Regions from separate parts of the Mesorhizobium sp. M1169 genome, predicted to be linked through region 2. Evidence: predicted binding sites of a transcription regulator. Region 2 holds the regulator's gene; the other holds the start of a gene.
What was found. The regulator LexA, encoded in region 2, represses DNA repair genes until DNA is damaged. The targets are predictions, from matches to a motif close to TGTTCNNNNTGTGTTCNG.
Positions count from the first base shown of each region.

Region 1 (6,188 bases), on a different contig from region 2:
CGTGCAGGCCGGCTACGACCCGTTCCTCGGCATCGCCGCCGCAATCGTCACCGGCATGCTGCTCGGCTTCCTGGTCGGCTCGCTGGTCGTCTATGGCGGGCTGTCGTCGCTGATCGCCACGCTCGGCATGAATTTCCTGCTGCGCGGCCTGATCCAGATCATCAACGAGGGCAGGTCGACGGCGCTGACCGGCCTTGCCGACAGCTGGGCCTACAAGATCTTCTCCAGCCAGCTTTACGGCATTCCGGTGCAGATCTTCTGGGCCATCGGCTTCGTCGTGCTGTCGGCGCTGCTTTACAACCGCCATCGCTTCGGTGCCCAGGTCAAGGTGGTCGGCGACAATCCAGACAGCGCCCAGCAGATGGGTATCGACGTCAAGCGCGTGCGCGTAAAAGTGTTCGTCTTCGTCGGCATCGGCGCGGCAATCGCCGGCACCTTCTCGGTGATGATCAACTTCACCTGGTGGCCGACGGCGGGCGACGGCTATCTGCTGCCGGTGCTGGCATCGGTGTTCGTCGGCGGCACCCCGACCTGGGGCGGCATCGGTACCGTCGTCGGAGGCGCCATCGGCGCGGTCACGGTCTCGTTCATCCAGACCGGCGTCGTCGCGGCAGGCCTGAGCGGCTTCTACGTCCAGTTCTTCAACGGCCTGATCATCATCCTGTCGCTGCTCGGCCACAAGTGGAACCAGGCGCGGTATCGCTAGCGCCCGGCGGCCTCACACCCCGGTGACAAACCCGTCCAGCACGCGTTTCTGGCCGGCTTTGTCGAAGTCGATGGTCAGCTTGTTGCCTTCGATGGCCGAGATGTTGCCGTTGCCGAATTTCTGGTGGAAGACGCGGTCGCCGACGCTGAAGGGGGACGGCGTGTCGGCGACGGATTTGGCGACCAGCTCGCCGTCGATGGTGCGCCCCTTGACCGAGGTGCGGCCGGCGCCGTAGCCGGAGTCGGTTTCGCCATAGCCGATGCGCTCGACCTGGTGACCGGAGCGCGTGCCCCAATTGCGGTCGGTCGCCTCGGTGCGGTTGGCCTGAGCACGCTGCCAGCCCGGTGTCGCATAGGTGCTGGAGAAAGCGCCGGATTTTTCGGCGCCGTTATTGCCGCCGATGTTGTCGAAGCGCGATGCCCCATAAGGGTTCTGCCTGCCTGCACCTTGGCCTCCACGACCGGAGGCGAACGAGCCGCCGCCATAGGCATTGCCGTAGCCGCCGTAGGAGTTGCCGCTCTCGGAAACTTCGACATGGGCTTCCGGCAGCTCGTCAAGGAAGCGCGACGGGATGGTCGATTGCCAGAGGCCGTGGATGCGGCGGTTGGAGACGAACCAGATGTGCAGGTTCTTCTTGGCGCGGGTCAGGCCGACATAGGCGAGGCGGCGTTCCTCCTCCAGCCCTGAGCGGCCGCCCTCGTCGAGCGAGCGTTGATGCGGGAACAGGCCTTCTTCCCAGCCGGGCAGGAACACGGTTTCGAATTCGAGGCCCTTGGCCGAATGCAGCGTCATGATGTTGACGGCGTCGAGCTCGGCGTTCTGCTCGGCGTCCATCACCAGCGCGACATGTTCGAGGAAGGAGCGCAGCGATTCGTACTCCTCCATGGAGCGGATCAGTTCTTTTAAGTTCTCGAGCCGGCCGGGCGCTTCGATCGAACGGTCGTTCTTCCACATGTCGGTGTAGCCGCTCTCCTCCAGAATGGTCTCGGCGAGCTCGGTGTGCGGGGTGGTTTCCAGCGCCTTCTGCCAGCGCTCAAAATTGGCCGCGACCTCACGAAGTGCGGCGCGTGGCTTCGGCTTCAGCTCGTCGCTCTCGGCGAGTTTTGCCGCCGCCTCCAGCATCGGGATGCGCAGCGCCCGTGCGGTGTCGTGGATCTGGCGGATGGTGGCCTCGCCCAAGCCGCGCTTCGGCACGTTGACGATGCGCTCGAAGGCGAGGTCGTCGGCGCCTTGTGCGACGACGCGGAAGAAGGCCAACGCATCGCGGATTTCGAGGCGCTCGTAGAAGCGCGGGCCGCCGATGACGCGGTAGTTGAGGCCGAGCGTGACGAAGCGGTCCTCGAATTCGCGCATCTGGAAGGACGCGCGGACGAGGATCGCCATGTCGTTGAGATTGTGCTTCTGGCGCTGATAAGCCTCGATGGTCTCGCCGACGGCGCGGGCCTCCTCTTCGGAATCCCAGGCGGCGTGGACATGCACCTTCTCGTCGTCCTCGGCGATCTTTTCGGTGAACAGCGTCTTGCCGAAGCGGCCCTCATTGTGGGCGATGAGGTGGGAGGCGGTGCCGAGGATGTGCGCGGTCGAGCGATAGTTGCGCTCCAGCCGGATGATGGTGGCGCCGGGAAAATCCTTGTCGAAGCGCAGGATGTTGTCGACCTCGGCGCCGCGCCAGCCATAGATCGACTGGTCGTCGTCGCCGACGCAGCAGATATTTACGGTGGACAGGCGCGGGCTTCCCTCCCCCTTGAGGGGAGGGTGGCCGGGCGAAGCCCGGTCGGGTGGGGTCCGTGCGGCAGTGCTTGACCTACCGGCGGCAGTGCTCGACGCTCTAGCGGTGCCTTCTGCGGCAACCCCCTCCGCCCGCTTCGCGGGCACCTCCCCCTCAAGGGGGGAGGATTGCGGCCGCTGTGCCAGCAGCCGCAGCCACATGTACTGGGCGGTGTTGGTGTCCTGGTATTCGTCGACGAGGATGTAGCGGAAGCGCTTGTGGTATTCCTTCAGCACGTCCGGATTGGCGCGGAAGATGCGGATCGGATGGCACAGGAGATCGCCGAAGTCGCAAGCGTTCAGCGTTTTCAGCCGCTCCTGATAGGCCTTGTAGAGCTCGCGGCCCTTGCCGTTGGCGAAGGCACGGGCATCGCCCTCGGGGATGTCGGCGGGGCCAAGGCCCTTGTTCTTCCAGCCGTCGATCATCTGGGCGAACTGCTTGGCCGGCCAGCGCTTGTCGTCCAGCCCTTCGGCCTGGATAAGCTGCTTGATCAGGCGCACGACATCATCCGTGTCGAGAATGGTGAAGTCGGATTTGAGCCCGGCCAGCTCGGCATGTCTGCGCAGCAGCTTCACTCCAATCGAGTGGAAGGTGCCGAGCCACGGCATGCCCTCGACATTGCCTTCACCGATCAACAGGCCGATGCGCTGCTTCATCTCGCGCGCCGCCTTGTTGGTGAAGGTGACGGCGAGGATCTGCGAGGGGAAAGCCTTGCCGGTGGCAAGGATGTGGGCGATGCGGGTGGTCAGGACGCGCGTTTTGCCGGTGCCGGCGCCGGCCAGCACCAGCACCGGGCCTTCGGTGGTTTCCACCGCCAGCCGCTGCTCGGGGTTGAGGCCGTTGAGATAATCGGGCGCGTTGTTCTGGTTGCTGCGGGCAGCCATGGCGCGCGCGGCAATGCCCGACGGGGCCGCGGGCCGCGCGTTCGGTTCGTCAAAAAAGGGCATGTCTTCCGAAAAGCCGGACATCTCCCCCCGAATGTAGTGATTCGGCAGCGAAAGGCCAGAAGTGTCTCCGTTTTGTTCTCTGTCCAGTCGGTAGACTCACAATCTGAATGGGTCCGCTAACCAAAACGCCGGGCTTGCTGAGGGTCGGCACCGTAAAACGCCGAGCTTGCTTGACAGGGGAAGCGGGCCGGAGAAAGTTGCGTGGGGGCAGGAGCGCAATGCCGGGTTGCCCATGGACGCGTCGCGGAGCGCACCAGTCGAAGGAGCACCGTCTTGGCTGTGGTCATTACCTCCCTGATCCTTTTCCTCATCGGCCTGGCGGTTGGCGGCGGCGGCATCTGGCTCGTGACGCTGGGCGGCAGCTGGTACTACGTCATCGTCGGTCTAGCTTTCCTTGTCGCGGCCTGGCTGCTCTACAGGCGCAGATCCACGGCGCTGTGGCTCTACGCGGCGATCGTGCTCGGCACGCTCGCCTGGGCGGTCTGGGAGATTGGCTTCGACTGGTGGGAGCTCGGCCCGCGCGGCGGCATCATCGTGCTTGTCGCGCTATGGCTGTTGACGCCATGGGCGCGGCGCGGGCTTACCGGTCCCGACGGACGCGCGCCGCTTATCCTCGCCGTGCTGGCATCGCTAGCCGTCGCCGGCTATTCGATGACGACCGATCCAAAGGATATTGCGGGTGAACTCAACACCGACAAGGTGACGCCGACGGCCGATCTTGGCGGCAACGTGCCGGCTGGCGAATGGCACTATTACGGTCGCACGCAATATGGCCAGCGCTATTCGCCGCTCGACCAGATCACCGCTGAAAACGTTGCCAATCTGCAGCCGGCCTGGACCTACCGCACCGGCGACGTGAAAGGGCCCGACGACATCGGCGAGACGACCTATCAGGTGACGCCGCTAAAAATCGCCGACACGCTCTACATCTGCACGCCGCATAATTTCGCCATCGCCATCGATGCCGCGAGCGGCAAGGAGAAATGGCGGTTCGATCCGCAGGTCAAGCTCAACAAGGACCGCCAGCACCAGACCTGCCGCGGCGTGTCCTATTATGCCGATGCCAAGGTCGCCGCCGGCCAGCCCTGTGCCACACGCATCTACCTGCCGACATCCGACGCCCGGCTGATCGCGCTCGATGCGGCGAATGGCCAGGTCTGCCCGACTTTCGCCGAAGGCGGCACGCTGAACCTGCTCGCCAACATGCCATATCCGAAGCCGGGCTATTATTATTCGACCTCGGCGCCGCTGATCGTCGCCAACAAGATCATCGTCGGCGGCGCGGTCAACGACAATTATTCGACGCAGGAGCCGTCCGGGGTCATCCGTGCCTACGATGCCGACACCGGCGCGCTGTTGTGGAATTGGGATTCCGGCAATCCGGACCAGACGACGCCGCTGCCGCCGGACCAGACCTACACCAACAACTCGCCCAACATGTGGTCGACGGCAAGCGCCGACGAGAAGCTCGGCCTGCTTTATGTGCCGCTCGGCAACAAGACGCCGGACCAGCTCGGCGCCGGGCGCAGCGCCAATGACGAGAAATTCTCCTCGTCGATCACCGCGCTCGATCTCAACAGCGGACAATTGCGCTGGGTGCGGCAGACCGTGCACCACGATCTCTGGGACATGGACGTGCCGGCGCAGCCGACGCTGGTCGACATCACCACGGAAAGTGGCGTGGTGCCGGCGCTGGTCGGGCCGACCAAGCAGGGCGACCTCTATGTGCTCGACCGGCGCAGCGGCGAGCCGATCGTTCCGGTCAAGGAAGTGCCGGCACCGGGCGGCGCGATCGAGGGCGACCATACCTCGCCGACGCAGCCGGTCTCGGATCTCAGCTTCAGTCCGAAACCGCTGACCGGTGCCGACATGTGGGGCATTACCATGTTCGACCAGCTGGCCTGCCGGATCGAGCTCCGGAAGTTGCGCTATGAGGGCCGCTACACGCCGCCGTCGCTGCAAGGCTCACTGATCTATCCCGGCAATTTCGGCACCTTCAACTGGGGCGGCGTGGCAGTCGATCCGGTCCGGCAGGTGATGTTCGGCATGCCGACATACCTGGCGTTCATCTCCAAGCTGGTGCCGCGCGCCGACGTGCCGCCGCCCGGTGACACCAAGGGCAGCGAACAAGGCCTGAACCGCAATGACGGTGCGCCTTACGCAGTGATATTGAAGCCGTTCCTGTCGCCGCTCGGCATTCCCTGCCAGGCGCCGCCCTGGGGCTATGTGGCGGGTGCCGACCTTCGGACCGGCAAGATCGTCTACAAGCATCGCAACGGCACCGTCTACGACATGACGCCGCTGCCGCTGCCGTTCAAGGTCGGCGTGCCCGGCATTGGCGGGCCGATGATCACTGCCGGCGGCGTCGCCTTCCTCGGTGCGGCGGTCGACGACTATGTGCGCGCCTATGACCTGACGACCGGCAAACAGCTCTGGCAGGCGCGGCTGCCGGCCGGCGGGCAGTCGACACCGATGACCTACACGGTAGCCGACGGACGCCAGTTGGTCGTCATCGTTGCCGGCGGCCACGGCTCGGTCGGTACCAAGCCGGGCGACTATGTGATGGCCTATACGCTGCCGAAATAGAGAAGTTCCTTCAGAGCCCGAGATGCCCTTTCAGGTCGGGTACCGATGCAAGTACCTCACTGGTCAGCTGCGGGCCGGCGGCTGTCTCGGCCTGCTGGACCAGCATCGTGCCGGCCTGGCTGATCTGAGCGAGCGTGAGGCCTGATGGCTTGAGTATGGCGACGCCGTTGATCAGCGCGCC
Region 1 is NZ_JAMYME010000007.1:122,872-129,059, reverse strand. Features, by position in the region: gene NKH41_RS10080 (ABC transporter permease) at 1-706, shown strand, start outside; gene NKH41_RS10075 (ATP-dependent helicase) at 719-3,442, opposite strand; gene NKH41_RS10070 (glucose/quinate/shikimate family membrane-bound PQQ-dependent dehydrogenase) at 3,695-6,007, shown strand; gene NKH41_RS10065 (hypothetical protein) at 6,018-6,188, opposite strand, start outside.
Region 1: a site for LexA is predicted at 3,484-3,501, ahead of NKH41_RS10075 (ATP-dependent helicase). Genes of this name have one in related genera too.

Region 2 (6,188 bases):
ACCGCATAGCCGCGATCAACAGGGCCAGCGGCAAGATGCGACCAGAAATTCTTGTCGAATTCCATCCAGTAGCCGCCATGAACGAACACCACGAGTCCCTTGGGCTTGATGGCCGGCAGGAAAAGATCGAGCCGGTTGCGTGGATTGTCGCCATAGGCCATGTCGAGCCGCGCCCTGCCCTCGGTCGAAAGCACGTCGCGGAAAACCCGCGCGGGCTCGATCCAGGCCGCCGGCCAGCGATCGCTGCCGGCTATGTTGGCGCTGTTGGCATAGGCGTTGTCCCAATCGGCAATGTGACGTTCGAACACCCTGCGCCCTCCCTGGCATATGGCCCTGCAGCGTAGCCGTAAGCATCGCGCGGCGCGTCGTCGCCAGCCTCACGATTCCAGCTCTCGCATCAATCTCAAGTGACAGCTGCTTTGATGGCGAAGCGCGCATCCTTCCACGCACCGGTGTGCAGGATGTCCTCAAGCACTTTGGCGGCCTGCCAGACATCGGCATAGCCGACATAGAGCGGGGTGAAGCCGAAGCGCATGGTCGATGGCGCGCGAAAATCGCCGATCACGCCACGTTCGATCAGCGCGCGCATGACCTGGTAGCCATGCTCATGCATGAATGAAATCTGGCTGCCGCGTTTTTCCCCATCGCGCGTGCTTTCGAGCGTGAGCCCGTAAGTGCCGCACTTTGCCTCGACAAGCTCGATGAACAGATCCGCCAGCGCGATGCTCTTCTTGCGCACCGCCGTCATGTCGACATCGTTCCAGATGTCGAGCGCGCCCTTCAGCGTGCGCATCGACAGGACCGGCTGTGTGCCGCACAGAAACCGGCGGATGCCGGTGCCGGCCGCATAGCCTGGCTCGAAGGCGAAGGGCCGTGCATGGCCCCACCAGCCGGTGAGCGGCTGCTGGATGTCGGAAAGATGCCGCTCAGCCGCATAGATGAAGGCAGGCGCGCCCGGGCCGCCATTCAGATATTTGTAGGTGCAGCCAACGGCAAAATCGGCGTTTGCCTTGTCGAGTTCGACTGGCATCGCGCCGGCGGTGTGGCAGAGATCCCAGACGATCATCGCCCCGGCTTCCTGAGCCCTGCGCGTCAGCGCCGGCATGTCGCGCAGTTCGCCCGACTTATAGTTGACGTGGTTGACCAGCACCACAGCGGTGCGTTCGTCGATCAGCTCTTCGATGGTCGGCGCGTCGACCCCCGAGAGGCGCAGCAGCGTATCTTTTCGCGTCGAAACCACACCCTCGGCCATGTAGAGGTCCGTCGGAAAACTATCGCCCTCGGCGACGATGACCTGCCGCTCCGGTCGCATGGCCATGGCGGCGTGCAGCAGCTTGTAGATGTTGACCGATGTCGTGTCGCAGACCACCGTCTGGCCGGCCGCGGCACCGATCAGGCGCCCGAGCTGGTCGCCAAGTTCAAGCGGCATGTTGAACCAGCCGGCCGTGTTCCATGCGCGGATGAGATCATGCGACCATTCTTCGGTCGCGGCCTTGTGCAGTTCATCGAAAGCGGCACGTGAAGCAGCTCCTAGCGAATTGCCGTCGAGATAGATCACTCCTTGCGGCAACACAAAGCGGTCGCGCATCGCGCGCAGCGGATCCGCGGCATCCATCGCCTTTATGGCCACGAGATCGGGAATTCCTGTCATGATTTGTCTGCTCCCCCAAGATCCAACGCAACGCCGGACACGCATCGACTGTTCTTCCATTACCTGGTTGCGCGCAGCAAGGCTCCACCGGCGAGAAGCAGCCTGACCAGGCGGTGGAAACTGGGACTTAACCCGAGGTTGGCGTTTTGAGTTCGTTTCGTTCACGGTGCATCGACCAAACCGCACAGTCGATAAGGGTTCAATTCCGTGCCTTTTACCGACCGACGGCCGATGCCAGCGCCGCCTTCTAGGAGGCCAGAAGGGCGCAAACGAAAGCAGAATCAAGGCGATGAGGCTCGCGGCGGTGAAAATGCGGTACGCCGGTAGGGGACGTCGTTTGTTTCCCGAGCCTTAACGCATTCATTAAACTTTAAACAGTTGCGGAACACAACTGGAACAGATAGTGTTTGTTCTGGGTTTGTTTTTCTGATTCTGTTGGGGGTCGCTATGCTGACACGCAAACAACACGAACTGCTTATGTTCATCCACGAAAGGTTGAAGGAAAGCGGTATCCCGCCTTCATTCGACGAGATGAAGGAAGCGCTCGACCTGGCTTCCAAATCCGGAATCCACCGGCTGATTACGGCGCTGGAGGAGCGCGGCTTCATTCGCCGTTTGCCCAACCGGGCCCGTGCGCTGGAGGTGCTACGCCTGCCTGACTCGATCGCCCCCGGCCTCAATGCGGCACGCAAGTTCTCGCCGAGTGTCATCCAGGGCAGTCTTGGGCAAGGCGCCCCTCGGCAAGGCAAGCCGACATCGTCGCGCGTGCCCGCAGCCGGAAATGACGACGATGTCGTCGCCGCCGTTTCGATCCCGGTGATGGGCCGCATCGCTGCCGGTGTGCCGATCGACGCCATCCAGCACCAGACGCATTCGATTTCGGTGCCGCCGGATATGATCATGGGCGGCGAGCATTATGCGCTTGAGGTCAAAGGCGATTCGATGATCGAGGCCGGCATTTTCGACGGCGACACGGTGATCATCCGCAATGCCGATACGGCGAGCCCCGGTGAGATCGTGGTGGCACTGGTCGACGAGGAGGAAGCGACGCTGAAGCGGTTCCGCCGCAAGGGCGCCTCGATCGCCCTGGAAGCCGCCAATCCGGCCTACGAGACGCGCATCTTCGGACCAGACAGGGTCAAGGTGCAGGGCAAGCTCGTCGGACTGATCCGCCGCTACTGAGCTCCGCCCTTGGCGCCGGCTTTGGGGTTGTCGGCCCGGCGGTATGGCGGCAGGCCCCGTGCCGCGCGTGAAAATTTCCGCTGCACGTGCCAGGGCCGGTATGATTTTTCGACGGCGAAGCGGATCTCGGCGCGTGTTGCCGCTTGTGGATCGAAATAGACGGCGGCACTTCCCGCGCGCGCCAGTTGCCGTTTGGTGACGACGAGGACCAGCCGGTCGTAGTAGCAGGGGTTATGGGCGGTGGCGTCGTCGATGACGATCAAGCTGGCAAAGGCGCAGGCTGGCCGCGCAGTATCGCGGTCCTTGGCTTGCGCGATGATCGCGCCGGATGGATGCCTGGCAAGGCAGAGGCCGTCCGTGCAAATGAACGGCATGCCCGGCGGTAGGTCGGCCGGATCGGCAATGTCGAATTGCGGGTCGTTCTTTCCAGGTGTTTCCGGCGCGACGATAGCCTCTGATGTGAGCGCGCGTTTCCAGTTGTCGATGGTGAACTCATTCGGGCGTGCCCGGTTGACCGCGAGTTCACCGCTGCCGATCGGCAGCGCGACCAGCCGTGCGTCCTCCGAGACCAATACGTCGGGTATGCGTGTCTGCGTTGTCGTCAGCAAGCCGGCGAGCGCAAAAGGAAGTGCCGCCAGCCGCAACCACGTCGTCGCCATGCTGGCAATGACGAGGGCGATCGTCACCAGAAGGACGGATCTCAGCGAAATCAGCCCGACCGCATCGATCGGCGAGCGCTCCGAGATCCACCCGGACAGGGCGATCATCGCCGTCAGCCCCTTGCCCATGACATAGAGAAAAGGGCCATCCGCACCGAACGGCATCGCCAGCGCGCTGAGAACGGCGAAGGGCATGACGACCAGTGACACGATGGGCATGATGGCCAGATTGGCGAACAGGCTGAGCGGCGCCACGCGCTGGAAATGCCATATGGCGAAAAGCGCCGTGGCGCTCCCTGCAATGATCGAGGTCATCGCCAGACCGCACATGCCCAGCAGGACCTTTCGAGTGGCAAAGCGTAGCGGCGACTGCCGCGGCGGCGGCGTGGTGGCCCTGCCGGCGCGGTAATCGGACCAGCCTGCATAGGCGCCGACAAGGGCCGCCGTCGCGGCGAAGGACATCTGGAAACTCGGACCGACCACCTCGTGCGGCGACACCAGGATGACCGCGATGGCCGAGATCGCCAGGTTGCGCATGGTGAGCGCGGCCCGGTCGAACAGCACGGCGATAAGCATCACCGCCAGCATGATGAAGCTGCGTTCGGCCGCCACGACAATGCCGGAAAAGACGAGGTAGGCCGCAATCGAAAAAAGCGCGGCGGCCGCGGCATATTTCTTGACCGGCCGTCGCGATGAGAAATCGGGAAACAGCGCGAAGGCACCCCGCAGCAGCGCCATGATGGTGCCGGCGACCAACGCCATATGCAGCCCCGAGATGGAGATGATGTGGTAGATGCCGGTGCGCCGCATCGCTTCGTTGATCTCCTCGGGAATGCCGGCGCGCACGCCGACGATCAGCGCAGTAGCAATCTCGCCCTCGGCACCGCCGATGCGGCTGCGGATATGGTCGGCGATGGATTCACGCGCGTCTTCGATCGCGGAAGAAAGCTGCGCGGCAAGCGGCATGCTGTCCGACGACACGATTTTCGGATTGCCGAGAAAAAAGCCGCTGCCGCCGATACCGGCGAAATAGCTGTCGAAGGAGAAATCATAGCTGTCGGGCCGCACCGGGCCGGTCGGCGGCAGCAGCCGCACATAGCCGGTGATCTCGGAACCGGCGGTCAGCTCAGCCGGTATCTTCATCGCCGAAACGCGGACCCGTTCCGGCATGTAGCGCAGTGTCGGCCTGGCGGTTGAGATCACATCGATTGTCAGCCTGATGCGGCCGCTCGCCATGGACTCGTACGATACGACGCGACCCGTCAGCCGCGTCGAGATTTCGGAGCCGAGCATATGCGTTCCGACACGCCATGTTTCGAACTTGGCGGCAAGTACGCCAAGCGCGCAGAGCAGCGCCACCATGAAGCACAGGCGCGTCCTGGGCCATGACCGCGAGACGACGGCACAAAGGGTCGCGAGGAGCGCGATTGCGATCGGCTGTGGAAAGGCCGGCTCCACCGACAGCCCGAAATAAACGACCACCCCGCATGCGAGGAACACCGGCACCAGCAGGAAGGCGATGCCGCGGTCGAGTTCCAGACCGGCCGCTGTGGTTACGCTGTTGCGGATACGGGACGGTGACGGGAGGCGGAAACGCCTGCGCAGGCGTACGATAGGCTCGCCCGCGGGCACGAGAACCGTTGCTGGGTCGCTGGCCGGCAGCGACGGAGCATCGAAGCGCGGAGCAGGTAGCAATGCCGGTGCCGGCAGGACAGGCGGGGGAGCGGCAAACAGCAAGCGTTCGCTGACGTCGCTGCCAACGTCCTCGCCCTCGCCCGCACCACGGCCTCGCACAGCCATCGGGTCTGCCCCTTGCGCCCTCGACCTCCTATGCTACATGAACGCGCAACGCGCGAAAGTCCGCAAACCCACTTCCTTCGCCCGCCTGAGAGTTCCATGCCCGATAAGGTCGTCACCCGTTTTGCCCCCTCGCCCACCGGCTATCTGCACATTGGCGGCGCGCGCACGGCGCTGTTCAACTGGCTGTACGCCAAGCACACGGGCGGCACGATGCTGCTGCGTATAGAGGATACCGACCGTGAGCGGTCGACGGATGCGGCGACGGCAGCCATTCTCGACGGGCTTTCCTGGCTCGGACTCACCTGGGACGGCGCGCCTGTCTCGCAGTTCGAGCGCGCGCCGCGCCATCGCGAGGTGGCCGAGGAGCTGGTGCGCGTGGGCAAGGCCTATTACTGCTACGCGACGCCGGCGGAGCTGGAGGCGATGCGCGAGGCAGCGCGAGCCAAGGGGCTTCCGCCCCGCTATGATGGGCGCTGGCGCGACCGCGACCCGTCGGAGGCGCCGCCCGGCGCCAAGGGGGCGATCCGCATCAAGGCGCCGACAGACGGCGAGACGGTGGTGCATGACCGCGTCCAGGGCGACGTGCGCTTTCCCAACAAGGATCTCGACGATTTCATTATTCTGCGCTCGGACGGCAATCCCACCTACATGCATGCCGTCGTCGTCGACGATCACGACATGGGCATCACCCACATCATCCGCGGCGACGATCATTTGACCAACGCCGCACGCCAGACCGTAATCTATCACGCCATGGGCTGGGAGGTGCCGTCGATGTCGCATATCCCGTTGATCCACGGTGCCGACGGCGCCAAGCTGTCGAAGCGGCACGGTGCGCTTGGCGTCGAAGCCTATCGCGCCATGGGCTACCTGCCGGAGGCGCTGCTCAACTATCT
Region 2 is NZ_JAMYME010000045.1:28,470-34,657, forward strand. Features, by position in the region: gene NKH41_RS28910 (hormone-sensitive lipase) at 1-308, opposite strand, end outside; gene kynU (kynureninase) at 404-1,651, opposite strand; gene lexA (transcriptional repressor LexA) at 2,099-2,833, shown strand; gene NKH41_RS28925 (ComEC/Rec2 family competence protein) at 2,827-5,292, opposite strand; gene gltX (glutamate--tRNA ligase) at 5,389-6,188, shown strand, end outside.